Regions from separate parts of the Pseudoalteromonas simplex genome, predicted to be linked through region 1. Evidence: predicted binding sites of a transcription regulator. Region 1 holds the regulator's gene; each other region holds the start of a gene.

Evidence for each region. Region 1 encodes sigma-54, which starts transcription at its own class of promoters, with help from an activator protein. Its sites were predicted from a motif close to GTTGGCACGNNNNTNGNNT; they were not measured.
Region 2: IRQ78_RS18065 (YggN family protein) is a predicted target of sigma-54. The motif match lies at 7,292-7,310, and genes of this name have one in related genera.
Region 3: IRQ78_RS11465 (LruC domain-containing protein) is a predicted target of sigma-54. The motif match lies at 8,685-8,703, and genes of this name have one in related genera.

The regions. Positions count from the first base shown of each region.
Region 1 covers NZ_JADILN010000018.1:15,954-25,910, reverse strand. The annotation lists gene mlaE (lipid asymmetry maintenance ABC transporter permease subunit MlaE) at 3-782, opposite strand; gene IRQ78_RS19760 (ATP-binding cassette domain-containing protein) at 775-1,593, opposite strand; gene IRQ78_RS19755 (calcium/sodium antiporter) at 1,842-2,810, shown strand; gene IRQ78_RS19750 (KpsF/GutQ family sugar-phosphate isomerase) at 2,814-3,785, shown strand; gene kdsC (3-deoxy-manno-octulosonate-8-phosphatase KdsC) at 3,789-4,340, shown strand; gene lptC (LPS export ABC transporter periplasmic protein LptC) at 4,337-4,891, shown strand; gene lptA (lipopolysaccharide transport periplasmic protein LptA) at 4,881-5,402, shown strand; gene lptB (LPS export ABC transporter ATP-binding protein) at 5,399-6,124, shown strand; gene IRQ78_RS19725 (RNA polymerase factor sigma-54) at 6,231-7,727, shown strand; gene hpf (ribosome hibernation promoting factor) at 7,754-8,041, shown strand; gene ptsN (PTS IIA-like nitrogen regulatory protein PtsN) at 8,045-8,497, shown strand; gene rapZ (RNase adapter RapZ) at 8,498-9,343, shown strand; gene IRQ78_RS19705 (HPr family phosphocarrier protein) at 9,357-9,629, shown strand; gene mgtE (magnesium transporter) at 9,841-9,957, shown strand, end outside.
Region 2 covers NZ_JADILN010000013.1:15,301-25,257, forward strand. The annotation lists gene IRQ78_RS18020 (aminotransferase class V-fold PLP-dependent enzyme) at 1-625, shown strand, start outside; gene IRQ78_RS18025 (MBL fold metallo-hydrolase) at 638-1,405, opposite strand; gene IRQ78_RS18030 (DUF4124 domain-containing protein) at 1,475-1,975, opposite strand; tRNA gene IRQ78_RS18035 (tRNA-Ser) at 2,084-2,176, opposite strand; tRNA gene IRQ78_RS18040 (tRNA-Ser) at 2,230-2,320, opposite strand; gene IRQ78_RS18045 (hypothetical protein) at 2,548-2,688, opposite strand; gene IRQ78_RS18050 (diacylglycerol/lipid kinase family protein) at 3,013-3,861, shown strand; gene IRQ78_RS18055 (DMT family transporter) at 3,916-4,845, opposite strand; gene IRQ78_RS18060 (aminotransferase-like domain-containing protein) at 4,947-6,389, shown strand; gene IRQ78_RS18065 (YggN family protein) at 6,456-7,256, opposite strand; gene IRQ78_RS18070 (PA3496 family putative envelope integrity protein) at 7,648-7,836, shown strand; gene IRQ78_RS18075 (glutathione peroxidase) at 7,889-8,371, opposite strand; gene IRQ78_RS18080 (AzlD domain-containing protein) at 8,479-8,778, opposite strand; gene IRQ78_RS18085 (AzlC family ABC transporter permease) at 8,775-9,482, opposite strand; gene IRQ78_RS18090 (cytochrome b/b6 domain-containing protein) at 9,620-9,957, shown strand, end outside.
Region 3 covers NZ_JADILN010000005.1:3,823-13,779, reverse strand. The annotation lists gene IRQ78_RS11500 (MAPEG family protein) at 157-573, shown strand; gene IRQ78_RS11495 (ABC transporter ATP-binding protein) at 648-2,495, opposite strand; gene IRQ78_RS11490 (alpha/beta hydrolase) at 2,655-3,485, shown strand; gene IRQ78_RS11485 (VanZ family protein) at 3,489-3,884, shown strand; gene IRQ78_RS11480 (sensor domain-containing diguanylate cyclase) at 3,946-4,854, shown strand; gene IRQ78_RS11475 (M28 family metallopeptidase) at 4,971-6,365, shown strand; gene IRQ78_RS11470 (ATP-binding protein) at 6,358-8,511, opposite strand; gene IRQ78_RS11465 (LruC domain-containing protein) at 8,737-9,957, shown strand, end outside.

The sequences.
Region 1 (9,957 bases):
AATTAGCTGGTAAACATTACCGCTGTTAAAATAAAGTCAAAACCTAATACTGCCAATGACGAGTGCACAACGGTTTCTGTTGTGGCCTTACTGATCCCCTCAGATGTAGGAACACAGTCATAGCCTTTGTAAAGTGCAATCCAAGTCACAATCATGGCGAATACAAAACTCTTAATCATGCCGTTCACAATATCTTGTTGAAACGACACTTGCGCTTGCATGATTGACCAGAAGCTTCCTGAGTCAACACCAAGCCAATCAACACCCACTAAATGAGCGCCAATAATAGCAACCGCAGAAAATATTAGTGCAAGCAATGGCATACTGATAAAACCAGCCCAAAAACGCGGTGCAATAATGCGTTTAAGTGGATCGATCGCCATCATTTCTAAACTTGATAATTGTTCAGTCGCTTTCATTAACCCAATTTCAGCAGTAAGCGCACTACCCGCGCGACCAGCAAACAGTAATGCTGTTACTACAGGGCCTAACTCACGTAATAAGCTCAATGCCACTAAGGGTCCTAAGCTATCTTCAGCACCATAGCCTACTAATACGGTGTAACCTTGCAGAGCGAGCACCATACCGATAAATAGGCCTGACACCATGATGATCAAAAGAGATTGCGAGCCCACCATATATAATTGGCGAACAAGTAAAGGTGTGCCTTTTTTAAAGTTTGGCACATTAACGAGTGCACCAAACAGCATTTGAGTAGAACGACCAAGCGCGGCAAAGCGCCCTAGCGTTTTGTGACCTAACTTCTGGAATAGATCAAGCATTATGCACTCCTAGTAATTCATCATCATACGCAGGAGCTGGGAAATGGAATGGCACAGGGCCATCCGATAAACCATTTAAGAACTGTTGCACAAGCTCAGATTCATGGTTTTGCATTTGCTCAGGTGATCCTTCGCCTATCACTCCTTGATCAGCAATGATGATCACGTGGTCGGCAATACTCATAACTTCTGTTACATCATGAGTTACGATCAGTGATGATAAACCTAACACCTCATTCAATGACTTAATAAGTTTAACAAGCACACCCATGGAAATAGGATCTTGACCAGCAAAAGGCTCATCATACATGATAAGTTCTGGATCAAGGGCAATTGAACGCGCTAAAGCAGCACGACGAGCCATACCACCTGAAAGCTCAGACGGCATTAAATCTTGTGCACCACGCAGACCAACAGCTTGTAATTTCATTAAAACAACAAGGCGGATTAAATCTTCGCTAAGCTGAGTATGTTCGCGCAAAGGAAAGGCGATATTGTCAAACACTGACATATCGGTAAATAAAGCGCCGCTTTGGAACAGCATGCTCATTTTGGTACGGGCGGCGTAAAGTTCCTTGCGAGTCATGCTAGGAATGCTTTTGCCTTCAAATAAAATGTCACCAGAGTCAGGCTTCAGCTGACCGCCAATTAAGCGTAACATGGTGGTTTTACCAATGCCGCTCGGTCCCATGATAGCGGTAATCTTGCCTTTCGGAATGTTAAAACTCATATTTTTATATATGATTCTATCGCCCCGTGAAAAGGTTACATCCTTGATTTCTACTATTGATTGCGACAAGTCGCTCTCCATAACGTTTTTCACTAGTTTTGCCATTTTAAGGGTTTTTTAGTCAAGATGGAAAAAACAAATCGTAAAATTTTGTAATATTTTCTATCAATAAATTCTAAAGCTAGCTGTAAAGAGCTTAACGACACCTGAAATTTAGTTTCCTTACCAAGCACGCTTTATGCTTGCCAGCCCATTCTTTTACTTATACTTTCAGGTTCGCTTTTGTTACTATTTGCAGTCATCTGTATAAGTAATGTTGGCGTATCGCAATGGTGACTTCTTTTGTCATTTTAATTATTGGCTTTGCTGCACTCGTTTGGAGTGCCGATCGGTTTGTTTATGGGGCGGCTGCACTGGCAAAAAATATGGGGATCCCCACCCTAATAATTGGTTTAACTGTTGTTGCTATGGGCTCATCTGCGCCTGAAATGATGGTATCTGCATCGGCAGCACTTGCTGATAAAACAGATACTGCGGTAGGAAATGCGGTCGGCTCTAACATTACTAACATCTTACTTGTACTTGGTGTCACAGCTTTACTGCGCCCCCTTTCAGTATCTTCAATGACACTTAAACGCGAAATGCCGCTGGTGCTATTAATCTCTGTAGCCGCTTGGTATGTGTTCTCTGATAACTATTTTTCGTTCGCTGAAGGCATTGCATTGATGATTGCCTTTGCGGTGTTCATTGGTGGCTTAGTTATTGTGTCTCTGCGTGCTAAAAACCAAGATGACCCATTTGTCAGCGAAGCATGTGAAGATGTTCCGAACGATGTCAGCACTAAATCAGCCATATTTTGGTTAATCATCGGCATGATTTTATTACCAGTCAGTTCACACTTTTTAGTTGAATCAGCCGTTGATATCGCAAAATATTTTGGTCTATCAGACCTTGTAATAGGCTTAACCATAATTGCTATTGGCACCAGCTTACCAGAGCTGGCAGCCTGTATTGCAGGGGTATTAAAAAACGAAGACGATTTAGCGCTTGGTAATATCGTTGGCTCAAACATTTTCAATTTACTCGCCGTATTACCTCTTGCGGGTATTATCAACCCTTCAATTATTGACCCTTCTGCGGCAAACCGCGATGCACTTATCATGATTGCAGCAACCGTTGTATTGATTGCCATGTCATTGAACTTTAAAGGTGCTCGTCGTATCAATAGAGTAGAAGGTGGCTTACTGTTAGTCGCATTTATTGCATATCAGGGCTATATTTTCAGCCAAGTAGGATAATTAATGACACAACCTAGCTTTATCGCGCAGGGTAAGCGCGTACTCGAAATTGAAGCACAAGCTTTACAAGAAATTGAGCAATATATAAATCAAGATTTCGATAATGCTTGCCAATTAATGTTCCAATGTACAGGTCGTATTATTGTGATTGGTATGGGCAAGTCTGGCCATGTAGGTAATAAAATTGCTGCAACCCTTGCAAGTACTGGCACTCCGGCATTTTTTGTTCATCCTGGCGAAGCTAGCCACGGTGATTTAGGAATGATCACCCGCGACGATGTGGTGATGTGTATTTCAAATTCAGGTGAGACCAGCGAAGTACTCAGTATTATCCCTGTTATTAAGCGCATTGGCGCAAAAATGATTTCATTAACAGGCAACCCAGACTCAACAATGGCAAAACTGTCTGATGTTCATGTGTGCATCAAAGTTAGCCAAGAAGCGTGTCCGTTAGGCCTTGCCCCAACGGCAAGCACCACTGCAACCTTGGTTATGGGCGATGCAATGGCGGTTGCGCTACTAGAAACCCGAGGTTTTACTGCCGACGATTTTGCACTTTCGCACCCGGGTGGCAGCTTAGGTAAACGTTTATTACTTACATTAGATGATGTGATGCACGCAGGCGACGCAACGCCAATCGTTAGCGAAACCCAAAGCATCAAAGATGCATTGATTGAAATGTCAGCCAAGGGCCTTGGTATGACCGCAGTGATTGGTGCAGATGAAAAGTTAGCCGGGTTATTCACTGATGGTGACTTACGCCGTATTTTAGAACAGCGCATCGATATCCATAACACGGCAATTAGCCAAGTGATGACCCGTTCATGCACAACGGCTCGCCCTGACATGCTTGCGGCTGAAGCTTTAAATATTATGGAGCATAAACGTATTAATGGTTTAATTGTGGTGGATCAAAGCAACACACCAATTGGTGCCCTTAATATGCAAGACTTATTAAAAGCAGGAGTTCTCTAAGCAATGACATTCGCCGAACTATACCAGCCCCTGAGCCCTGATGTGAGTCAGCGTGCTCAAAAAATAAAACTATTAATCTGTGATATTGATGGTGTTTTTTCTGATGGTCGAATTTATTTGGGTAATAATGGCGAAGAGCTTAAAGCATTCAATACTAAAGATGGTTTTGGTATTAAAGCACTCATTAATAGTGGCTTTGAAGTGGCAGTGATTACTGGCCGCCATTCACAAATAGTTCAGCAGCGAATGACTAGCCTAACAGTTCAGCACATTTATCAGGGACAAGAAGATAAGCTGATTGCTTATCAAGAGTTAAAGGATAAACTGGGGCTGACAGATAAACAGATTGCCTATATTGGTGATGATGGTCCAGACTTACCAGTTATGGAAAAAGTTGGCTTTGCTGTCGCAGTAAACGATGCACACCCGCTTATCAAGAAGCTGGCTCATTACACCACATTATTACCGGGTGGCTTTGGAGCTGTGCGTGAATTAACTGATTTACTGATGTTAGAAAACGGCAAGCCGTTAACTAGCGATGGAACCAGCGCATGAATATAGCCCGTATTTTACTGAGTATTGTTTTTGTCTGTTGCATGGTGTGGTTATGGTACCCGTACTTTAACCTGTCAACTGATACAATAACTAGTGAAGACGAGATCATCGCAACGCCTGATTACACTGCCGTTGCTCTAAAGCAAACAGCTTATGACGAGCAAGGTAAAATTAGTCATAAAGTGGCAGCTGCAAAAATGGAGTTGTATCAACAATTAGGGTTTACCTTTTTTGAACAACCTATTTTTACTATTTATAGCGATCAGCAAGTTTGGCAAGTAAGAGCCAAAGAAGCTACTTTATACGAAAATGATCAGCTGATTTTTGAAGGGGATGTAGTTGCTAAAAACTTAACCCATAACGGTATGATCGAAGATATAAAAGCAGAAAATATTAATGTCGACATTGATAAAATGACGATGTTTTCAAAGCAACCTGTAACACTAACAGGACCGAATTTAAAAATTACCGGTAAAGGCTTAAAAGCCGATTTAAAAGCCGAAATTGTTGAGTTAACTAACCATACACGAACCATATACTATGACCAATAAACTGAAGAAATTACTCCTGATCCCAAGCTTATTGATTGCCTTTTCGGGCGCAGCTGCCGAGCAAACAGGCGCTCAAATTAGCATTAGCTCAGATCGCCAAGTCGGTAAACTAAAAGATGGCGTTGGCATATTCGAAGGTAACGTAGAGATCGTGCATGGTGATCGTCGCATTACAGCAGAGCGACTTGAGGCACATGGCGGTGACACCGAAGGTACAGTCGAATTAATTATCGCTACAGGCAAACCAGCTTACTTCGAAGAAAAGCAAGCTGATGGCACCGTGATGAGCGCCAGCGCCGAAGAAGTTCGTTATGATGTTGCGAAACGCTTCTTAACACTCAATGGCGAAGCTGAAGTCACTCAAGCGGGTCAAAAAGTAACGGCAAAAAGCATTACCTATGATATGGCTCAACAGCTGATCAGCGCAGAAAAAGACGAAAACTCAACAGATCGTGTACACACTATTTTAGTGCCTGTAGAAAATAAAAAAGACGATAAAGGCCAACCATGAGCACATTAAAAGCAGAGCTTTTAGCTAAAAGCTACAAAGGCCGCCAAGTGGTTAAAAATGTCGGTCTTGAAGTTGAAGCGGGCAGTATTGTTGGCTTGTTAGGGCCAAATGGTGCAGGTAAAACAACGACCTTCTATATGATTGTAGGGCTCGTACCAAGCGACAAAGGAAAAATAAGCATCGATGATAACGATATCACGCTTTTGCCAATGCACAGCCGTGCGCGCTTAGGTATTGGTTATCTACCACAAGAGTCGTCTATTTTTCGAAAATTAACAGTTTACCAAAACTTGATGGCCATATTAGAGACCCGCAAAGATCTTAACAAAACAACGCGCGAAGAGACGCTTAACAACTTATTAGATGAATTTAGCATTCAACATATTCGCGATAGCCAAGGTATGGCACTGTCAGGTGGTGAACGACGCCGCGTTGAAATTGCACGTGCATTAGCCGCTAATCCTAAATTTATCCTTTTAGATGAGCCTTTTGCTGGTGTTGATCCTATTTCGGTGTTAGATATAAAGAAAATTATTGAGCACCTAAAAAATCGTGGTATTGGTGTACTTATTACTGACCATAATGTTCGAGAAACCCTTGATGTTTGTGAAAAAGCCTACATTGTTTCTCATGGGGAGCTAATTGCATCAGGGACACCTGAGCACGTATTAGCTGACCAAACTGTACGTGATGTTTATCTAGGCGAGCAATTCAGGCTGTAACCATTACGCCACCGACTAGAGCATCTGCTAGACTTATACAATGACAATAAATCGATAACAGTGTCTTCACCGTTACCGATAACTTAAAAAGGATTGTTAGGGATACATGAGGCAATCATTACAGCTGCGCATGGGCCAGCAACTTACAATGACTCCACAACTGCAACAAGCCATTCGCTTGTTGCAGCTCAGTACATTGGATCTCCAGCAAGAAATTCAAGAAGCGCTTGATAGTAATCCTCTGCTTGAAGTGGAAGAAGCGGATTACAACGAAGAAAGCATCGGTAAGAATGAGCAAAAAGCGGAGTCTGACGATGTACAAGTCAGCGCGTCTGCCGACGAAGCACCTAGCGAATTCGAGCAAGAAAGCAGTGATGCTCTGAGTAAGGATACGGTTAGCGATGACTTAGCTATGGATGTTACGTGGGATGAGTACATGAGTGCCGCCCCATCAACATCGTCTGGGCCAATGCCTGAAGACGAGTCTATTTACCAAGGTGCTTCAACAGAAACACTGCAAGAATATTTAATGTGGCAACTACAGCTCACACCATTTAGTCCTACCGATGAAGCGATTGCCGTTGCCATCGTTGAAGCTATCGATGACTCAGGTATTTTAACGGTTAGCTGCGAAGATATTGTCGAAAGCTTTAATCAAAATAATGATGAAGAAGAAATCGAACTCGATGAAGTTGAAGCTGTCTTAAAAAGAATACAGTTATTCGATCCAGTTGGTATCGGCGCGCGAAGTTTACAAGAGTGCCTGTGTATACAACTTCGTCAATTCGATGCCAATACGCCATATTTAGCTGAAACTAAAATGGTTTTATCTGAGCATATCGAATTATTAGCAAGTCGCGACTATCGCACTTTAATGAAAAAGACTAAGCTTAAAGAAAACGAGCTTAAAGAAGTGATGACGCTCATTCACAGCTTAAATCCTAAGCCTGCGGATAGCATAGTACGCGAAGAATCTGAGTACGTCATACCCGATGTATCAGTGAAAAAAGTGAAAGGCCGCTGGGTAGTCGAGTTAAACCCAGATTGTATGCCAAAAATTAGAGTGAATAGCCAATATGCAGCGATGTCTCGCTCTGTTAAATCAAGTAGCGACAGCCAATTTATTCGTTCTCACTTACAAGAAGCAAAGTGGTTTATTAAGAGCTTAGAAAGCCGTAACGATACTTTACTAAAAGTGACCAACTGTATCGTGCAACAACAGCAAGCTTTCTTTGAACATGGCCCAGAAGCAATGAAGCCAATGGTGCTAAACGATGTCGCTGAAATGGTCGAAATGCATGAATCGACGATTTCTCGGGTTACAACACAAAAATATATGCATACCCCAAGGGGAATTTTTGAGTTGAAATATTTCTTCTCAAGCCATGTCAGCACCGAAAATGGTGGTGAGTGTTCTTCTACAGCAATTCGCGCTTTAATCAAGAAGTTAGTTGCTGCAGAAAACTCGGTTAAACCATTGAGTGATAGCAAAATTGCAGATATATTGGCTGAGCAAGGAATTAAAGTAGCTAGACGTACAATTGCAAAATATCGTGAGTCTCTAGCAATACCTCCGTCTAATCAGCGTAAAAGTCTGATTTAGACGTTTTACATAGAAGGAAAATGCTTATGCAACTAAATTTAACTGGTCGTCACGTAGAAGTCACTGATTCATTAAGAGACTATGTAAACACTAAGTTCGCAAAACTAGAAAGGCATTTTGATCATATTAATAATGTTCATGTCATTTTAGATGTAGAAAAATTAAGCCAAAAAGCAGAAGCAACTTTACATGTAAACGGAGGCGAGTTGTTCGCTTCTACAGAACATCAAGATATGTACGCAGCAATTGACTCATTGATCGATAAACTTGATCGCCAAGTCATTAAGCATAAAGAGAAATTAGCTCGACATTAAATTATGAAACTTAGTTCACTTACTAATCAGGACTGCAGCAAAGCTGCGGTCCTTTTTAATAGCAAAAAAAGAATTCTTGAGTATATTAGCGAGTTAGCTCACCAGCAGTTTCCTCATTTATCTCAACAAGATATCCTAGATGCTTTTCTGAACAGGGAAAAGTTAGGTAGTACAGGTATCGGCCGAGGAATAGCTATTCCCCACGGTCGAATGAGTGGTGCTGATGAACCTCATGCATTTATTATTGTCAGTGAATCTCCCATCAATTTTGATGCGATAGACAATCGTCCCGTTGATATTTTTGTGGCACTCATCGTACCAGATGGCGATTGCCAGTTGCACTTGAAGACCTTGTCAACAATTGCTGATAGACTTAAAGATAAAGATTTTTGTAAACAGTTGCGAAGTGCTACAAGCGATCAGCAACTATTTCAAGTAATTGCATCAGAGGCATAAATGGAATTAATAATTATCAGCGGTCGCTCAGGCTCGGGGAAATCGGTCGCTTTACGAGTTCTTGAAGACTTAGGCTACTACTGTGTTGATAATATTCCTGTCAACCTACTGCCTTCGCTCGTGCGAAGTGTTTCTGATAATTATGACAAAATTGCCGTCAGTATCGACGTACGTAACTTACCGAAAGAGCAGCAAGAGTTTAATGATATTCTTGAGTACCTGCCAGGTTTTGCAAACCCAACACTATTCTACCTAGATAGTGATGACCAAACCCTAATTAAGCGCTTTTCTGAAACTCGCCGTTTGCATCCATTATCGATTGATTCTTTACCGCTTGATCTTGCCATTAAACAAGAAAAAATCCTGCTTGATGTGCTGATCACCCGCGCTGACTTTATGATTGATACCACTGATTTGAGTGTTCATCAGTTAGCAGAATCAATTCGTGAAAAGATTTTAGGTAAGAAAGATAAAAAACTGATTATTACGTTTATGTCGTTTGGTTTTAAGCATGGCATTCCAAAAGAAGCTGACTACGTTTTTGATGCACGCTTTTTACCGAACCCACACTGGGAGCCTGATTTAAAGCCACTAACCGGCCTCGATCAGCCTGTCAGGGATTATTTAGCTAGCCACAGCATAGTGCAAAAGTTCACTTGGCAGATTCAAACCTTTGTACAGACTTGGTTGCCACATCTAGAGCGCAACAACCGCAGTTACCTAACCATTGCAATTGGTTGTACAGGAGGCCAACACCGTTCTGTTTACTTAGCGCAAACAATTGGTGAAAGCTTTTCTAAAACTCATGCTAATGTAAAAATTCGCCACCGCGAACAAGATATCTAACTAGGCACCAACAATGCACGCTGAAGATACCTTTTTAATTCAAAACAAACTTGGCTTACATGCTCGCGCTGCGACTGTTTTAGCGCAACTAGCACTGCAATTTGATGCCAAAATTACACTTTTTCAAGATGAGAAAGAAGCTGAAGGCGACAGCGTGTTAGCGTTAATGCTCCTTGAAAGTAGTCAAGGAAAAGAGGTTCGTGTTGTATGCGAAGGTCCTGACGCTGACGCTGCATTAACGGCAATCGGCGAATTAATTGCGCAACGCTTTCACGAGCAAGAATAGCATTTGCTAAGACTTCAAGGTTTACGGTAAACTTACTTCGGATATTTAAAATTCCCTTTAAATATCCTACTTTTATATCGCTCGCTTTTCTAAATTACAAAACTCTTAATAAATTTATCGCAGTGCGACGATATCTCTGCAAATACACTACAAAGCAACTATGCTGTATTTGCATAGCCTATTTAAACTTTTTTCAGTTGTAAGGACGCCAATGCCAGAAGCCTTTGAACAAGATTACCCACTACAACAACTCAAACAAGTGACCAAGTCACTCAATAGTGGTCAATTTGTTCAAGTGCGCGGCATGTTAGCCAAAACGGCACCTTGT
Region 2 (9,957 bases), on a different contig from region 1:
TCACGAAATTATAAATATCGCGAAACAACACAACGCATTGAGCTTACTTGATGTTGCACAGTCTGCGGGCATTTTAGAGGTCGACTTAACTAAGCTTGATGCCGATTTTATGTTGGGCTCGAGTGTCAAATGGCTATGTGGTGGACCGGGTGCTGCTTATTTATGGGTTAACCGCAAGCAGCTATCACTTTGTCAGCCACAAGATGTTGGCTGGTTTTCTCATCAAAATCCGTTTGAGTTTGATATTAAGCACTTTGCTTATCATCAAACCGCGTTGCGCTTTTGGGGCGGTACCCCTTCAGTTGCACCTTATATTTTGGCTTCGCATAGTATTAATTACTTTGCTGATCTTGGTATTGAGAAAGTACGCGCTCATAACTTAGCAATGCTCGCGCAGTTTCATGATCAATTAGCTGATTATATGCGTTCACCAATACAGGATGACAAATGTTCTGGAACAGCCATTATGCATTTTGGTGAGCAACAAGCGGCTGTAAAAGCTGCGCTTATTGCAGCGAATATTGCAGTTGATGAACGTCACTTAGGCTTAAGAGTCTCTGCTCATATTTATAATGATCAGCAGGATATAGATACTTTTATCACAACTGTGAAAAGGGCCTTATAACAAAACGCTTAATTAAGTGTTATTGCGAGTTGGTATTACGTTAAGAGCTTGTCGAGCCTTTGCTTTGACAGAACGCCAGTGCGTCATTGGTTTTTCGGGGACCAGCGCTAAAATTTGCTCAAAGTCGATGTCATCAATACTAACTTCGTTACTGTGGGCAAACATAATTCGTTTTGGTTGCAGCGCTTTTAGCATCAACAAAGAGTTTAAATACAGCTTTGGGTAAAAAACAGGAAAGGGTGGCACAAGCTGCCCTTTTACTTTTACTAATAAATCAGCAATGTAAATTCGCTCGCTAGGAATATGATACAGACTAATATCTCGGTCGGTATGACCTGGGCTATGCAGTGCTTGCCAATCGTCAAAGCCGGGTAGGGTTGCATCAGTGGCAAGGTAATAGTCAGCATCTAAATGGCGGCTGTACCAAAGATTATGGCGTTTTTTATTTAACCTACCGGCGACCCACCAAGCCAAAGCAATATCGGTTAAATGCATTAAGAAACCATCAATGCCTCTATACCATTGCCCAGGGGCGTTCGACGTCGCTATTTTTCCACCGCTTAACTTTCTTAATGCATGCGCTCCACCGGCATGATCTGGGTGCATATGGGTGACTACTATTAGTTTTAAGTCTGTGATGGGGCGCTTGAGTTGTTCGGTAATATAGTCAAATACAGTATCAACATCAGCACGGCAACAACCATCAAGTAGCATCAATTTATCTGGGTATTCAACCAAATAGATATTTTGGATATAACCTTCGAGCGTATGAATTTGCAAAACGATTGATCCCTAAACTTAATCAGCAAATGTTGTTATATCATGTCTGACCAGTTTTGGTAAGCTAGACTAATTGGATTGCGTGCCTCGCTCTTTGAGCTGTTTTTTGGTTTCTTCTAGCTGTGCTACCTGTTTTTCGAGGGGGGCGATTTGGCTTTTATAATAAGCATTAATACGTTCGCTTTGTTTGCTAATAGCATCATCAATAGACGCTGCGCCTAACCTGTTTGCGGCATCTTGTGTCATATTATTGAGTTTACCAATGCGCTCACTCTGTTGTTTTTGTAGTTCTTTAATCTCTAACTGAAGGCGGTCTATTTCGCGATCGGCTTTTTGAATTTTTAAATAATCTTCAACACTTAAGTCTGCAGGTTTTTGTGGATTTGGCGGCTGCTCTCTGGCTGGGGGTTGGTTACTTGCGGGTGGTGGTGCAATTTTTACTATTGCTGCATCTTTACCACAAGGCTGCTCTGTAAAGGTGGCAACCCCGTCAATCATGCACTTATAAATAGTGGCTTGACTGTTGGTGCTGGCAAATAGAGCAAGCGTAAAAAATGCAAAACGAAACATAGCATCACTTTGTGTAGCAAATAGATACTTAGCATGCATGAAATATAATGAGGAGTGCAAGTTTTCGGACATAAAAAAACCGCTTAAAAGCGGTTTTTAATAATAAAATGGTGGAGAAGGAGGGATTCGAACCCTCGATAGAGCTACAAACCCTATACTCCCTTAGCAGGGGAGCGCCTTCGGCCACTCGGCCACCTCTCCAGCGCATAATTCTGATTGTAATTTGCTGAAATAAATCAACAAATAAAAATAAGTGGTGGAGAGATAGGGATTTGAACCCTAGAGGGGCTACAAACCCCTGCCGGTTTTCAAGACCGGTGCATTCGACCACTCTGCCATCTCTCCACATCGTGATGCGAGAATAATACTTAGCTGAATCGGCTGTGTAAATAGGAAAAAGTTTGTTTGCTTGTTTTTTGAGCGTAAAGAGGGAGTTTTTTGTAAAAAGGTTTAATTAATTGCTGTTTTTAACTTAAAAGAAAGGGGTTGGAGCAGTAAACGGAGGAGCTAAAGAAGGATCTTCGTTAGTGGTTGGGTGTTTACTGCACCGATAAAGTAACCATGGTTGGGGATTACTTGTGTTGTACTGCGCCGCCAAGAGCTAACTTTTTGCCGTAGCGATTTAGTTTTGCCAACATTTTTGCTTTGCGGTTTGTTGGTTTTACGGCAACATGATTTGCAGCGTTTTGGTTTAATGTATTAATTGGGTTCATTACTTTGCTCCGGGTTGTGTTTGGTTGAAAACGTGAGTATTTTGCAATCAAACTGAACAAAAATAAAACGATAAAAATTGAGTCTGTCGGATAACTTTTTCTAATCCGAAAGTCTTTTATTAACATGGGGTTAAGTTTTTAAATACACATTGCGCTGCATGCTTATGCAATTGTGTTTGCGTTGAAGTATAAGTAAATAAAGGTTTTTAGCTTTTGGTGTTTTTATTTATGCGTTTTTAGAGTGAGAAAGTGACTAATTATTCAGATTAATATAATTTGAACGAGCGTGGTGTTTTTGCCATGCAAGAAAAGAAGTAACCGTTGATGTTGATAATAATAAAGCCAAGTGACAAAAAAAATCATAAAAACAGTGTTGATTGGCTACTAAAAGAATGTAAAAAAAGACAGATTGAGCCTGAATTGTATTTAACCACAGGCAAGTTTGAGAATGATTGCGCTGATATTGCGCATTTGGCTAAAAACCAGAGTCAAGTTGTGGTGATTGGTGGTGATGGGACGCTGCATTTAGCCGTTAATGCATTAATGTCGAGTCGCTGTTCTATCGCGTTAATTCCAGCAGGCACAGGAAATGATTTTGCGCGTGGCTTTGCGTGTAAAAAACAGGCTTGGTATGAGGCTGTTTTTAATAGCCGTACAGAATTAATCGATGTTGGACAAATCAATCAGCGCTATTTTATTAATGTGGCGGGAATAGGGTTTGACGCTGAAGTCGTGACGCAACTAAATAAAGCCGGAAGTTTTAGCTCGTTTGGCTACACTTGGCAGGGCATCAAACAGCTATTTTCATTTCGGGCACGCTCACTTAAGGGGGAGTTTAATGGTAAAGCACTCAACTACAGTAATTTAGCGACGATTTTTGCTAATCATCATTATTTTGGTGGTGGCTTAAAGATTGCCCCTCGGGCAAAGTTAAATGATGGTCAGCTTGATTGCTACTGCATGCCAGCTGGCGGTTTATTGAAAAACCTGATCAGCTTTTTGTATTTACTGATCGTAAAGCATCATAGTTTGCACGCGCTGGAATATACCTGTTTAACGACTGCCGATATCACCACGAAAGGACTGGCTATAGAAGCCGATGGTGAGCTCGTTGGCTTTACTCCGGCTAAAGTTAAGATTCACAAACAAGCACTTCGTTTTCATGTGCCATAAAAAAGCGCCGGCAAAATTTGCCAGCGCTTGGTGTTAGAGGCGACATAGTCACTTCTAACTGGGGACGGAGCTTTTTTGCTGCAGATTACGTGCAGCAAAAAATGCTTTAATTTGTCGAGTTGGAGTCAGCACGATAGCATTACCGAATAACACTAGGCTAAAACCCATAAAGGTATTTGCTTGCCATTCAAATCCTTCAAATAAGGTACTTAAGACCACTGCAACCAGTGGGAATAATACGATTACATAGCTTGCTCGCTCAGGGCCGATATTTTTAAGTAGCGCGAAGTAACAAGCAAATGCGATTACGGTACCAAATACTGCTAAATAGAAGAGAGATACCCAATAGCTGGTTGGGGCATTCAATGTCAGCTCAACGTCGCTTACTAAAACATAAGCTGCTAGCCCTAAAGCGCTGTACAACATACCCCAGGCATTGCCTTGAAGTACGCCAATATTACACTGAGAGTTTCGAACACTGACCATATTCCCCAATGAAGCCACAAAGGTCCCAGACAGCGCAAGTAGTAACCCGACCAACGCACCATTACTCAAGTCGAATTGCTGAATTTGTGGCCAAAACAAGCTGGCAATACCCATTACACCGAGTAAAGCACCAAAGTAAATTCGTTTCGCAATTGGTTTTGCGAAGAACAAGCGGGTGTTAATAATGTTCATTAATAGCAACATCGAAAAGGCAATTGAGGCCATTGCTGAGGTGAGATAGTTCTGCGCCCAATACAGCACTAAATAATTTAAACCAAAGTTAAATAAAGCCAATAATGCAAAAAATCCGTGATCGCGCAGTGAATATTGCATAGGGAGTTTTTTTACCAGCACAAAGGCCCACATTAAAATGGCTGCAATGGCAAAGCGATAAAATAAAGAGACCTCAACAGCAACATCACCCAGTTGAAACTCAATAGCTAGCCAAGTCGATCCCCAGATCAGTACTGTAGCAAGGTAGAGAGCGGCGCTTTTCATAGTTAGTACCCAAAAATTGAAAGTATGTTCATTTTAATCCTCTTCTGTATACTTAACATATACAGAAAACTAGAAATGCAACCTATACAGTTTGGTGGGCTATGTCACAAGTTATCAGTCGTAGTAACAGTGAGTTCTTATATCAACAAGTTATTCAGCTAGTTAGAGATCTTTGCGTGCAAGGTTCGTTATTACCGGGTGAAAAATTACCTTCGCTCAGAAAAATGGCAGACAAGCTCAACATCAGTATTCCTACTGTAAAGCAAGCGTATCAATTACTTGAAGGGCAAGGGCTGATCGAAGCCAGAGAAAAGTCAGGGTACTTTTTAAAGTCATCACAGTTAAATCAGTCTCGACCAAAGCGAGTTAGGCTCAGTCGAGAGCCTACCACAGTCAATAAGCAAGGCTTGATTGAGCAAGTCTACAGCGCTATCCACAAAGCTAATGTGGTGCCATTTGGTATCGCCAACCCTGTGGCTGCTGCACCGACAGATAAAGCGCTGGCACGAACAATGCGCCGAGTCATGACATTAGCTGGCGCATCGGCAATTAATTACGGGCCGATGGATGGCTTTGCACCACTTAAAAAACAGCTCATTCATCGCTATCTGGACTTTGGTATTGGGGTTGATAGCGATGAATTAGTGATCACCAATGGTGCTCAAGAGGCGTTGGCGATTGCCCTTAAATGTGTGGCTAAACCCGGTGATGTTATTGCTATCGAGTCGCCTTGTTATTTTGGCATTATCGAATTAATTGAAAGCTTAGGCTTAAAGGCTCTGGAAATACCGCTGTGCCCCGATGAAGGAATATGGCTAGATGATTTGGCTCAAGCACTCGATGAGCATGATATAAAAGCCTGTGTGTTTTCAACCTCATTAAATAACCCAGTTGGCAGTTTTATGCCTGATGCCAAGCGTGAGCAATTAGTGGCACTTTTAGAGCAGCGTGACGTGGTGCTTATTGAGGATGATGTTTATGGCGACTTACATTTTACAGCTAAGCGCGCCACGCCTGCACAAGCTTATTCAAAAAAGGGCTTAGTGATCACCTGCGCGTCGTTTTCAAAAACAGCCGCACCTAGTTACCGCATTGGTTGGATCATTGCCGGTAAGTTTGCAGAACAAGCAAGGCGACACAAACGCGCGCTTAGTTGCTCCGCGCCACTTATAAACCAGTGGACCTTGTATGAGTTTATAGCTAGCGGTGAGTACGACCGTAACATTCGTTTGCTTAGACAGCGCTTAAGTACCAACAAAGAGCGTATGATTTGGTGCCTGCAGCAATATATGCCAAGTTGTGCGCGTATAAGTAACCCGCAAGGGGGCTGTGTTATCTGGGTTGACCTTGGTAGCCAATATGATGCGGTAAAGTTATTCCATTTGGCACTTGAGGCGGGGATCAGTATTACTCCAGGGTTGATATTCTCAGCGGGTAAAAAATACCGTAGCTGTTTTCGTTTAAGTTATGGCTTGCCTTGGTCTGAAAACTTAGAGCAGGCGATTAAAACGTTATCGCAGCTGACTGTGCTGGCCAAAAAATAAAAAAGCGCAGAGCAAGCTCTGCGCGAAAGGACCAAGTGTTTTGGTTCAGGGATGTTAATTAGTCAATTACTCTGCATTCTGTTTGAAAGTAAATAGTTGATACTCTTTTAGCTCTGGTACTAGAACCACTAGCTCTTGCTCTTTATGAGCGATGTCAGCAAAGCTGCCGCATAATGCATCTGCACGTTCTTCAAGTTGAGCTGCCTGTGTTTCTACGCGTGCTTCTATTTGTGCGCCCATGTTTTCCATACGTTGCTCAAACTCATCCATGTCGCCACCTGAACCTAAAAGCTCAGAACCTAGCGCAATTAAAATGCTGCCCATTGATTGCATCATGGCTGACTCGACAGCCGATTCGATTTGCTCATCGAATTGGTCTTCAAAGTTTTGGCCAAATTTTTCGAAATTTTGCTGACCCATGGTAAACGCACCTTGCTGATAGAAGGCGTTTTGCACTTCTACACTGATATCGTCCATTAATTCTGAAATGTCGTTTAGGCCATCAATATTGAAAGCATTTGATACTTCTTCAATTGCTACGCCTGCTATTTTTACGCCATCAAGTGCGATATTGGCGACTTCAGGAAGTTGGCTGCGTAAGCTGTCTGAGTAATCTGCAATTGCTTGCTGTTGTGAAGCATCAAGCGACACGCTTTGACCATCGATATATAAAGTGTGTTGATCGATGATTTTCATAGTGCGATTATCGGCTGTGTATACTTCTAACTCGCTTGGTGTAATGCGTACATCATTTATAAATTCAACATCACACTGCTCACTGCTGAATGAAATATTTGTATCATTATCGTTATGAGCCATTGCGCTGGTAGCGATAAATAAAGAACTTACTAACAATAACTTTTTCATTTTTTTCTTTCCTGTTTGAAATGACACAAATACATAATCAAATTGAATGCCATAATTTATAAGTTCAATTAATTCAATGGTTTGATGTGTTTTGAGGCTTTTTTAAAAATTGCGGGGAATAACTTTTTAACCATTTTTTAGTCAAATTAACTAAAAAATACACATGCATAAATGACTCTTATCGAAACGATAAAAAACTCTCACTTTTCAGAAATCAAATTTAGCGCTATTTATTCACAATATTGACATATGACCTATTTAGCATGGGTGTATGGCTTTATTTTGGTGGTTTTTTAGATACTAAATTACTACCGAGCTTTTTAATCTTTGCCAATTCATCGAGCAAATTTTAATCTCAAGAATTGGTCTCAAACACTTTATGGAGTGGGTTGTGGGTAAGACATTTAGTTATGACGCGCTAGATGACGATTTTGTTGAAGACGAGTACGAAATGGTCGGGCGTAATCAACACGACAAGAAAAAGCAACGCGTAAAGAAGAAGTTGGAAGACTATCTTGAACAAAAACGCTTGCGCAGAAACTTAGGCGATGACGACTTTGACGAGTACTTGAACGACTAAGCATAAATTTAGATAAAGAGGCAATTTGCCTCTTTATTGCTTTTAGACTTCGTTATTTGCCCAGTGCAGCTGCGATGTCTGACTCTAGCTGTTCAGGTTTTGTCAGTGGCGCATAGCGCTTAATGGCCTTGCCATCTTTACCAATTAAAAATTTGGTGAAGTTCCATTTTATTTTGCGGGTGATAAAGCCCGGTAACTCTGATTTTAGGTATCTAAAAACAGGGTGAGCATGTTCGCCATTCACATCGACTTTGCTCATCATTAAAAAGCTAACGCCATAGTTAATAAGGCAGCTTTCTTTAATTTCTTTTGCATCACCTGGTTCTTGTTTGCCAAACTGGTTACATGGAAAACCAATTATTACTAAGCCTTGCTCATGATACTTTTCATGCAGTGCTTGTAAGCCTTCATATTGTGGAGTGAAGCCACATTTACTTGCAGTGTTTACAACAAGTACGACCTTGTTTTCAAAATCAGAAAAGTCAACGGTTTGGCCTTGTAGGCTGGTGGCAGAAAGTTGGTGAAATTCGCTCATAATGATAACTTTTTATTATTGTTGCATTGATTCTAACTTGCTTGGCATTTTTCTAAAAGGGTAAATTTTAATCAGCGGTTTTTCTTACTTGGCGTTAAGCATCGCAGCTAACTTAAAATTATAAACAATCCCATCCCTGCCAGTGTTGTGTAGTATATGTTATGTGTTTTATAGGCCACGATAACAGACACAACAGCAGCGCTTAGATAGGGATTTTGCCAATCTAGATTTATCCCTTCGTCATTAATAAATACAATGGGCACCCAAATTGCGGTGAGTACTGCTGGGGCGCTAAAACTTAAGAATTGCTGCATTTTTGGGCCGACTTTAAACGGTAATGCACGGTGCAAAAATAAGTAACGTGTGAAGAAGGTAATACACGCCATTAATAAAATGGTGGTCATCATTGTGTATGCTCCTCTTTTGCTTGCCAGCGACTAATTAGATAACCCACTGTCATAGCGATAAGGGCCGCAGTGACAAGCCAAAGTTGAAAGCCCTGATTTTTTAATAGCGTTGCAACAACGCCAGCGGTGATCACTGTAGCCAGTGTTGCAAGGTTCTTTACTCCCGGAATAACTAAAGCAATAAACGTGGCTGCGATGGCGAAATCAAGCCCTAGGTGTGTTAAATCGGGAAGGAGGCTTCCTGCGACAATACCTAGTAAGGTCCAGATATTCCAGGCAATATAAAAACTAAACCCGGCACTGAGTGCGTAAATAAGGCGCACTTTTGTGCGATAGGCTTTGCGATGATGCGAAAAAGCAAATAATTCATCCGTCAGTACAAAACTCACAGGCAGGCGCCAACGAAAGGGTTGATCAATGACTTTGTGGCGAATAGCTAAACCATATAAAAAGTGCCGTGAGCTAATAATGAGAGTGGTAAATAATATAGTTAAAAGCGGGGTATTGCCGGCCATTAATTCAATCGCAACGAGTTGTGCTGAGCCTGCAAATACCAATAACGACATAGCTTGTGTTGCTAAAGCACTGAAGCCATTTTGAACTGCTAACGAGCCACATAAAATTCCCCAAGGTAACACCGCAAGGCATAAGGGGAGCATGTCGAAAAATCCTTTTAGCAAGGCTCTTATTGTTGATTTATGCATCTTATCGCTCATGTTTGTTGTTATGGCTCAGATCAAAACAGCTAAAATAGAGGTGTGTCAAAATAACTGAAGTTTGCAATAATGTATAGCCGAGCCTGTTGCTGAAATCATTAGCGTCTTTTAAAGGGAAAGTTACAATGTCTAAAGTTAAAGTATGGGATGGCTTTATAAGAAGCTTCCATTGGTTATTAGTTGCGGCCATCGCAACCCTCTATTTTAGTGCTGAAGTAGGTATGTTGGAGCTGCATTTTGCTGCAGGCTACTTCACTCTAGCGCTTATTATTACACGTCTTGTTTGGGGTCTAATTGGTAGTAAAACGGCAAAGCTGTCTGCGCTTATTCATTCACCTGTTGCTGCAATTAAGTCATTTACAAGCAATGAACATAAGGCGGGTCACGGCGCGGCGGGTAGTTATATGGTGATAGCCTTTTTTGCGCTACTCATCGTACAGTTAACCTCTGGCTTAATGACCAG
Region 3 (9,957 bases), on a different contig from region 1:
ACACTGTAATTTTTATATACAGTACGTAGTAATGGCACAGTACGCATAACGAAATTAAAGTAAATGCACCTAAAATCAATGGTTTGCTTTAAGTTTTGGCTTGGTAGGTATCTTGCAAAGTGTAAGTCTATATGCTTTTAACTAAAGGAAATGAAAATGCCTGAACTTATTCTTTCAGCATATGCGGCCGTGTATGTTTACCTGATTATGCTGACAATTCAGTGGGTGGTTGCTGCTGTCACTAAAGCCAAACAGCCCAATGCGGTGCCTGGTAAACTCGATAATTCATTAAGCCACGATAGCTTTGTATTTCGTTCACATCGCACATTTATGAATACCTTAGAAAATAGCCCGTTATTTTTAGGTAGCGTATTTCTTGGGTTCTTTTTAAACTTGAACAGCAGCGCATTTGCACTGTGTATATGGGTGTATGTGATAGCCAGGATCATTCATATGCTGCTGTATTATGGTGTAGCAACTGAGAAGAATCCAAGCCCACGCAGCTATTTCTTTTTAATCGCTGCTTTGGCAAATAGTGTGATGCTTGTTTTAATTGGTTTACGTTTGATTTAAACAGCATTGCTAACATATATAAAAGGCATTGAATGAATGCTCATACAATGCCTTTTTTAATACTGAAAACCTAGCTACTCAACGCCAATAAAGCCACCTGTTTGGTGTGACCATAGGGCAGCATAGATACCATCTTGGGCAATTAGTTGCTCGTGAGAGCCTTGTTCAACCACGCCACCTTCATCAAGCACAATGAGTCTATCCATTTGCGCAATAGTTGATAGGCGGTGCGCAATGGCAATAACTGTTTTGCCGGTCATTAAATCGTCTAGGCTAGTTTGAATTGCGGCTTCTACTTCAGAATCAAGGGCACTGGTTGCCTCATCTAAGATTAGAATTGGTGCATCTTTTAGAAGGACTCGTGCAATAGCAATACGTTGACGTTGACCACCAGAAAGCTTCACACCGCGTTCACCAACTTGTGCGGCAAAGCCTTTATTGCCTTTGCTGTCTTCTAAGTCTTCGATGAACTCAATTGCTTCTGCTTGCTTTGCGGCTGCAAGCATTTCATCTTCAGTAGCATCGGGTCTGCCATAAAGAATGTTATCTTTTACTGAGCGGTGTAACAGCGAGGTATCTTGCGTCACCATCGCAATGTGCTTACGTAAGCTTTCTTGGCTTACCTCAGCGATGTTTTGACCATCGATAGAAATCGTACCTGAGTCAACATCATAAAAGCGCAGTAACAAATTCACTAAGGTAGATTTACCTGCACCAGAGCGACCTACTAAACCTATTTTCTCACCCGGTTTAATATCTAAATTTAAGCCATTGATAACAGGGCCGCGGAGGGTCTCGTTGGCAGCTTTACCATAGTTAAATTGCACATTCTCAAAGCTTATCGACCCTTCATTAACAGTAAGAGTGCTTGCGTTTTCTTTATCATCCACTTCAATCGGCGTTGATAGGGTTTTCATACCATCAGCAACAGTACCAATGTTTTCAAATAGACTACTGATCTCCCACATGATCCACTGTGCCATACCGTTTAGTCTCAGTGATAAACTCACCGCAATGGCGATAGCTCCAACACTGATGGCGCTAATTGACCATAGATATAAAGAGAGGGCAGCAATACTAAATACCAATAAGTAATTTAGCGTGTTGATAGAGAAGTTTAGGCTAGTAACTAAGCGCATTTGCTTATATACCGGTTGTAAAAACACATCCATACTATCTTTTGCATATTGTTCTTCTCGCTGTGTGTACGAGAACAATTTGATAGTAGAAATGTTAGTGTAGCTATCAACTACACGTCCGGTCATTTCTGAGCGCGCATCCGCTTGTGAGCTTGCTACCTTCTTGAGCTTAGGTACAAAATACATTTGAATAGCGGCGTACAAAACCAGCCAAACCAATAATGGCAACATTAAACGCCAGTCAGATTCTGCGACCAAAAACACCATGGCGCCAAAATAGACCACGATATACATTAGTACATCGAGCAGTTTCATCACCGATTCACGAACAGCTAATGAGGTTTGCATCACTTTAGTTGCAATACGGCCGGCAAATTCGTTTTGATAAAAACTAACACTCTGACGAAGCAAATAACGGTGCGCTAACCAACGGATAGACATAGGATAGTTGCCAAGCAGCGCTTGATGTAAAACCGCTGAGTGAAAGAACACGACAATAGGTAACACCACCAGCAACATAACCGCCATTTTTGTAAGCTCAGCCTGCTGTTCTACAAACAAGGTATCTGGGGTGTATTGACCAAGCCAATCGACAAGCTGGCCCATGTAACTAAATAGCGATACTTCTAAAATAGCGAGTGCAGCGGCGCTTAACGACATCAGCAGCAATGAAAGCTCCATGCCACGAGTATAGTGACGGCAAAAAGCAAATAAGCTATTAGGTGGCTGAGAGGGTTGCTCTTTAGGAAACGGATTAGTCATCCGTTCAAATAAACGATACATAGACGACGCTTTTTAAAAATCAAAGTGGCCTTACTATACCATTTGAGTGGTTTTTTAGCAGTTCATTTAATTTAAAAACTAAGATTAAAATCTATCAACTATTCAGTTATTTACATCTAGTGTGAGAAATGAAAATATAATAAGAAAAAGGAATTAATGATGAAAAAGTTGCTTTGTACGCTGTCCCTCGTTTTTAGCTTACCGCTTTGTGCCTACCAAACCGACACCCACATATTTAAGGGCAAAAAAACCAGCATCGAAAAACCCGTAACGGTGACATTACCTGATGGCTATCAGGACTCAAAAAAATACAATGTTATCTATGTATTACATGGCTACAGTGGCAATCACAGCGATTGGACTAAGCTTACAAACATAGAAAAACTGGCAGACCAATATGATGTCATCATTGTTAACCCAGATGGCAACTTCGGTTCGTGGTATCTCGATTCTGATATCGACAAAAGCTCGCAATACGAAACCTACATTGCAGACGATTTACTAAATTATATCGATTCTGAATATTCGACTAATCGGTCTAAAAGTGGCCGTGCAATAACAGGCTTATCAATGGGTGGCTTTGGTGCCTTGCACATTGCAATAAATCACCCAGAACAGTTTGCAGCAGTTTCAGGGATATCTGCTGGGGTTGATGTTAGGCCCTTTAGTGCAGAGTTTGACCTTGAAAAAGTACTCGGCAGTTATGCTGAAAACAAAGAAAAATGGGATAGCATTGCCATTATTAACAACCTCCATAAAATTGCTGCTGGCAATACGGCATGGAAAAAGGGCGCTGATACCTTACCTATTATGCTTGATATAGGCGTTGATGACTTTTTTATTGAGCAAAACCGAGCGCTACACCAGGCGATGTTAAAAATGCGCATCCGCCATGACTATGTTGAGCGTCCGGGTATTCATGACTGGCACTATTGGAATAAAGTGATTGCCTACCAATTTTTATTTTTAACCTCACATATGGCGCCATAAAAGATGCTTCAACGTATTCTGGTGTTAATTGCTATCGGCTTTTTCGCTTTTATTGGTTGGGTTATTTATCTTGCCAATACTGGGCAAAAGTCGGTGTTTTTCGAACTCGTTGCGGCCATTCCTTACGGTGATAAGTTGGGGCATTTTTGCTTATTTGGACTACTTACGTTATTCATAAACCTTGCCTTTAAGTTTAAAACATTGAACCTTGCTGGACGGCCTATTTATTTAGCTGTGTTGATTGTGAGTACGTTTGTGATTTTAGAAGAGCTAAGCCAATTTTTTATTGAATCGAGAACATTAGACTTTGTTGATTTAATTGCAGATTTTACTGGTATCGCAATATTTAGTGCCATATCTGCATGGCTTAGCAAAAAGTTATATCCACCCAAGGTCTAAACTTTCAGTGACTTGTTAGGTTTCGTCTATACTCAGTATAGTGCTAGCCTAAAAGTTGCGTATGAACAAAAATACCTCAGATTATTTGTCAGATATTATTGAGCTATTACTTGATGCTGTTTGCGTAGTAGATGTAAAAGGCACCTTGCTGTTTACTAATCCAGCCTTTGAAACAATTTTCGGATACGCACCAGAAGAAGCCATCAATAGAAAAATGTTGGACTTTGTTTATCCCGAAGATAGAGCAAAAACCATTAATGCTATCAATCAGATAATGACAGATAATCTACATCCAAGGTTTGTAAATCGGTGGGTGAAAAAAGACGGTACTGTGGTCCATGTCTTGTGGTCTGTCTATTGGTCAAAAGAAAAGCAAGTTAGAGTAGCGATTGCTCATGATATAACAGAACAGAAAAAGCTTGAGCAAAAACTCATATTCATGGCTGGGCACGATCCACTCACTAATCTCCCTAATCGTAGCTTTTTAATTACCCAACTAGAAGAGTCACTATCCACTGCTAATACTATTTCTGCAATTATTGCGGTATTGTTTATCGATATTGATGGCTTCAAGCAAGTCAATGATATTCACGGCCACAGTGCTGGCGACAAGCTATTAAAAACTATTGCCATGCGAATTCGCCATGTATTGGATAAAGACGACATAGTTGGCCGTTTGGGAGGGGATGAGTTTGTAATTGTTGTAAAAAGTGTAAAACGCAAAGCTGATGTAAAAAAAATTGCTGATAAACTAAGTCGTGAAATATGTAAGCCTTTAGTTTTTAATGATGATGAACTGTGTTATTCCCCAAGTATTGGTGCAGTTCTCTTTCCAGAGCATTATGGTGATGCAGAATTCTTAATACAGTGTGCAGATAAAGCTATGTACAAAGCTAAGTATGAAGGGGGTAATCGCTTGGTGTTTTATAACGAGGGAATAAAGTTATCAGGCACTAAAAATATTAAATAGTATTAATAGCTTTATCGGAAAAATGTTTTAACCTATTAATTTGTTTTCTAACGCATTACTATTGCGCGAAATGAAATATTAGTTAGCCTTTAATGATTCATTGAAGGAGTGAAACTATGTTAAAGCGTAAAATAACAACAACGGGTGCTTTGTTTAGCTCATCGCTGTTATTGGTCTCGGCAGCTCATGCCACAACACCTCAATATATAGATCAACAAGCTTTGCATGATATTGCAAGTGCTGTTTCTAAAACACGTATAGAGCAAGATATTCAAACGCTGGTTGATTTTGGCACTCGCCATACTCTCTCTGAGACGAAATCAGATACGCGCGGTATTGGTGCTGCAAGACGTTGGATCAAGTCTGAATTTGAGGCGATTTCTAAAGCTTGCGGTAACTGCCTAGAAATCATCGAGGTAAAAGACACTATCTCCGGTGAAAAGCGTATTCCAAACCCGGTTGACGTGGTCAATATTGTGGCTATACAGCGTGGTCAAGTTGATGCAAACCGTATGGTTATGATGTCGGGTGATATTGACTCGAGAGTGTCTGATGTTATGGACTATACCTCAGATGCGCCAGGGGCTAACGATAATGCATCTGGAGTGGCTGGCGTGCTTGAATCGGCGCGAGTTTTATCAAAGTATAAATTTAACGGCTCAATTGTTTACGCAGCATTATCTGGTGAAGAGCAAGGCTTGTATGGCGGTAAAATCTTAGCTAAATATGCACAAGAGCATGATTGGCGTGTTCATGGTGTTTTAAACAATGACATGATTGGTAATTCAACGGGCATTAATGGTGTAACAGATAACACAACTGCACGTATTTTCTCTGAAGGCACACGCGTTATTGAAACGAAAGACCAGGCTCATAAACGCCGTTTTACGGGTGGTGAGGTTGACTCAGCAAGTCGTAACCTTGCGCGCTACATAGATACAATCGCAGATCGTTACATCGAGAATCTAGATACCATGTTGGTATATCGACTCGATCGGTTTGGTCGAGGAGGGCACCATCGTCCATTTAACGATGTTGGCTTTGCAGCTGTGCGTATTATGGAGACAAACGAAAACTATAATCAACAGCATCAAGACTTACGTACTGAAAATGGTATTACTTATGGTGACACCATCGACCATGTTGATTTTGCCTATGCGGCGAAATTAACGTCACTCAATGCAGTGACAATGGCTTCAATGGCGTGGGCTCCAGCGCCGCCAACGGGTGTTAGTATTTCAGGTGCCGTAAAGCCGAGTACAACATTAGCGTGGCATAAAAGTGATGATCCAACGGTGGTCAGTTATAAAATCTATTGGCGTTATACCAGTGAGCCACAATGGCAGTTTAGCCGCGATGTTGGGAAGGTAACCGAAGCAACCCTTAAAAATGTTGTTATCGATAACTACTATTTTGGTGTTGCGGCTGTAAACAAAGACGGTATTGAATCACCGGTTGTATTTCCTGGCGATGTTGGCGCGTTCGAATGGCCAGACAAATCTGCTAAATAGCAATCGTTAAGTCATAGCGGACACCACCCAGTTCGCTATGAGCTGCTGTAATACGCCAGTTATGGGCTTCGACAATTTGTTTTACTATCGCAAGCCCAATTCCTGAACCTGACTGTTTCACTGTTTTTAAGTCAGGCACTCTATAAAGATGGTCAAAAATCTTTGCTAAACTCTCGTCGCTGATGCCAGGGGATGAATCTTCATAGCAGATTAAAAGCTGTGTTTGGTTTTGGCTAATCGTCAAATTAATCTTACCAGGGTGATTTGTGTACTTAAGCGAATTACTGATTAAGTTTGCAAATAACTGTGAAAGCCGTGTTGCATCGCACTCAAAACTTAGTTCATCAGCAACATTTTGTGTAAATGTCACTTCAAATTTTTCAAGCTGGATCAGCATATCTGCGTGTAAGCTTTGGAAATACTCAGCCGCATTAACTGTTGTTACGTTGAGCTGAAAACTGCTTTGTTCTAAAAGTGAAATTTTATTTAAATCAGTCACTAAAGTTGCCATGTCGGTGATTTTTTGGTTAAGTTTTTCGTAAGTAAGCTCATTAAATTGGGTTAGGCCTGCTTGGAGCGTTTCAAGGTGTAAGCGCAACCCTGTTAATGGACCACTTAGTTCGTGAGCTACTTGTGATAATAACTTACTACGTTGACTGATTTGTTTATCCAGATAATTTCGGCGCTGTTCAATAAGCTGTTTTCTCTGTCTTATTCTTAATAAAGCAATGCCCATTGCAGCTAAAAGCAGGCTAAATAATAAGACGCTGTATAAAATAGCTTGACGTTGTGCGGCAATAGCTTGGCTTTTTTCATTGTCTTGAAGTTTTAAATCTTGTATTGCTAAATCGCGGTCGCGCATTGCAATGGAGTTTTGTAGCTCAGCTAAACGCTGGTTGTAGTTGTTACGGGCAAAGCCTTTTTCAAGCTCTGTAATAGCACGTTGATACGACAGGGCTTGTTTATAATCAGCTTGTTTTTCTGTCACAGTTATCAAATGTTCTAGGGCAATGATTTGTTTTTGCAGCTTATTTTTTTGTTTACTTAACTGGTAGGCTTGCTCAGCATAATGTTTAGCTTGTTCGTGCTCAGTAGAGCCAATGTACAGCTTAGCTAATGTAAGTAATACATCTATATATAAGTGATCGTCTTGCTTGAGTTCAATGAGCACTTGTTTTTCAATGCTTAATGCTTGGTCAGGTTTATCTATTTCGAGCAAATTTATCGCAATATTATGGTTTGCCCAGGCAGTATTTCGCGTACTGTTATAACTAGCGAAGACCTGCTTAGCCTCTTGTGCGTATGCAAGTGCTGCAGGGTAGTTTTTAAGTCCATATTCGCATTGGGATAGCTTAACTAAACTATGTCCGATATCAGATAGTGAACCCGTTTGCCTATCAAAACTAAGGGCTGTAATAAACTCGCTCTTTGCTTTTTCGTATTGTTCTAAATCTAAATAACTTTGGGCAATTGAATAACTTATACCTGCTTGTAATGAAATAGACGGCGACATTTGCTGAATAACTTCACGGCGTTTTAGCTTATATTCTAGGGCAAGGGTTAACCGGTCTAACTGTTCAAGATTACGCGAATAACCATGGTAGAGCATTTCTTTTTGCTTTAAGGATAATTCTCGATTGTTGTCGTGAATATAAACCTCAAGCAAGTTTAAGGCTGCTTGATATTCACCTGCATTATGATAAGCACTGACAAGGCTCGCAACGGCATCAATTTCGTAATCGGTGAGTTGCAAACGCTGAAACAGCGCGACATTTTGTTGAGATAAGTGAATTGCAGATTCTAGTTTATTTGCACTATATGCCAATCGAGCTTTGACTAAATACAATTCGCTATAAATAGAGGAGTCACTTTTATATTTTGGAGAAGACTCAAGTTCTTCTACTATATTTTGCGCCTGTTGAAACTGACCTAGGTGTATATGAACGTGAATTAATCTAACATTAAAGCTTAATTGCTCAGCAAAACTGGCAGATTCAATAAGGCGTTTATCTATATTTGTTAAATATTTATAGCGTTCTTGGTAATCGCTTATTGTTCTAGCTTCATCAATGTGGCCTTGTAGAGTTGACGCAATTGATGCAAATGACAAGGTACACAGCAGAATAACAAGAGCTTTAAAGTTCATTTTTAACATTTATTATTATTTTTTCTGAAGCAATTCTAGCACATCATGCTTTTGTGTTGAGTAAATTTGTTTTTTGTGATTAAAAAGAATTGCATTTTGCGATATAGATGGTTGCATCTTGCAAAAAGGATCTGCAAAAAACATTTAAAACCTTATTTTTTAATGAGTTATATTTTGGAACAATTGCTGCTTTAAATAATTACATAACCACAGGAGAGTGTAATTATGAAAAGCAAAATACCCGTCTGTCTTTTATCTGTGCTTGCCACTAGTTATGTAAGCGCAGCTCCGTTTGAAGAATGCCCAAGTAAAGCATTTCTAATACAAGGTACACCTGCACAAATGTTTGGAATTGATTTGGTCTCTGCTAAAGCGACAGTATTAGCACCGTCATTAAACTTTAGTGACGAAACAAACAATGAAAGCGTAAATGCTGTGGGTTTTAACTATAAAGACCAATATATGTATGGCTTTAGTAAGCAAAGCCCGAAGAGTGTTGTCAAAATTGGTGATGATTATCAACTAGAACGACTCGTGGTTAACGGTCTGCCTGATACTAACTTCTATGTGGGTGACATCCATGTAAATAGTGAAACTAATCAGGCGGTATATTATTTGTATCATCCCAAATTCGGATTGTACGGTATTGATTTGACAGAGCCTGCTGATGAATATCAAGCTGATTTAGTTGCGGGTTCAGCTAGCTGGGGGTTAGCTATTTATGATTTTGCTTTTCATCCTAATAGCAACCTTTTGTATGCAGTTGAATCAAATGGCGACTTATACGAAATAGATCTTAATAATCAGACACCCACATTTGTGGCGAACTTAGATATAGCTGGTGATACCGGAGCGAATGGTGCTGGGTATTTTGATGTAAAAGGACAGTTTTATTTTAGTAATAACCGAAGCGGTAAAATACACAAAGTAGACCTTAGCATCAGCCCTGTAAACGGTTACACGCCAACTGCTGCGGTGTTTACTTTAGGGCCTACATCAAATCAAAATGATGGTGCACGCTGCGCAATTGCTGAGGTAAAGGTAACGGATAATTCAATCGATTTTGGTGATGCACCAGCTCCTTATCAAACCTCACTCGAAGACAGTGGCGCAAGACATTTATTTGACCCAAATGCAGATCAAACTAATTTGGTTTACTTAGGTGCTACAGTAGATGGCGAGAATATTAATACACGTTCAGACTTACTTTTAACACCTGATGATCAATCAGATGACGGCGTTAAGTTCGTCACTGATTTGGTAGCAGGCAATACCAGTCAAATTATTGTTACCTCTGCAAATGACGAGACATATCTATACGCATGGTTTGATTGGGATCAGAATTACCAATTTGATGCGGATGAAATTACGGTGTCTAAATATCGGTTAAACCAAGGCGATAATAGCATTTTGGTTAATGTTCCTGATGATGCCGTTATGGGATCA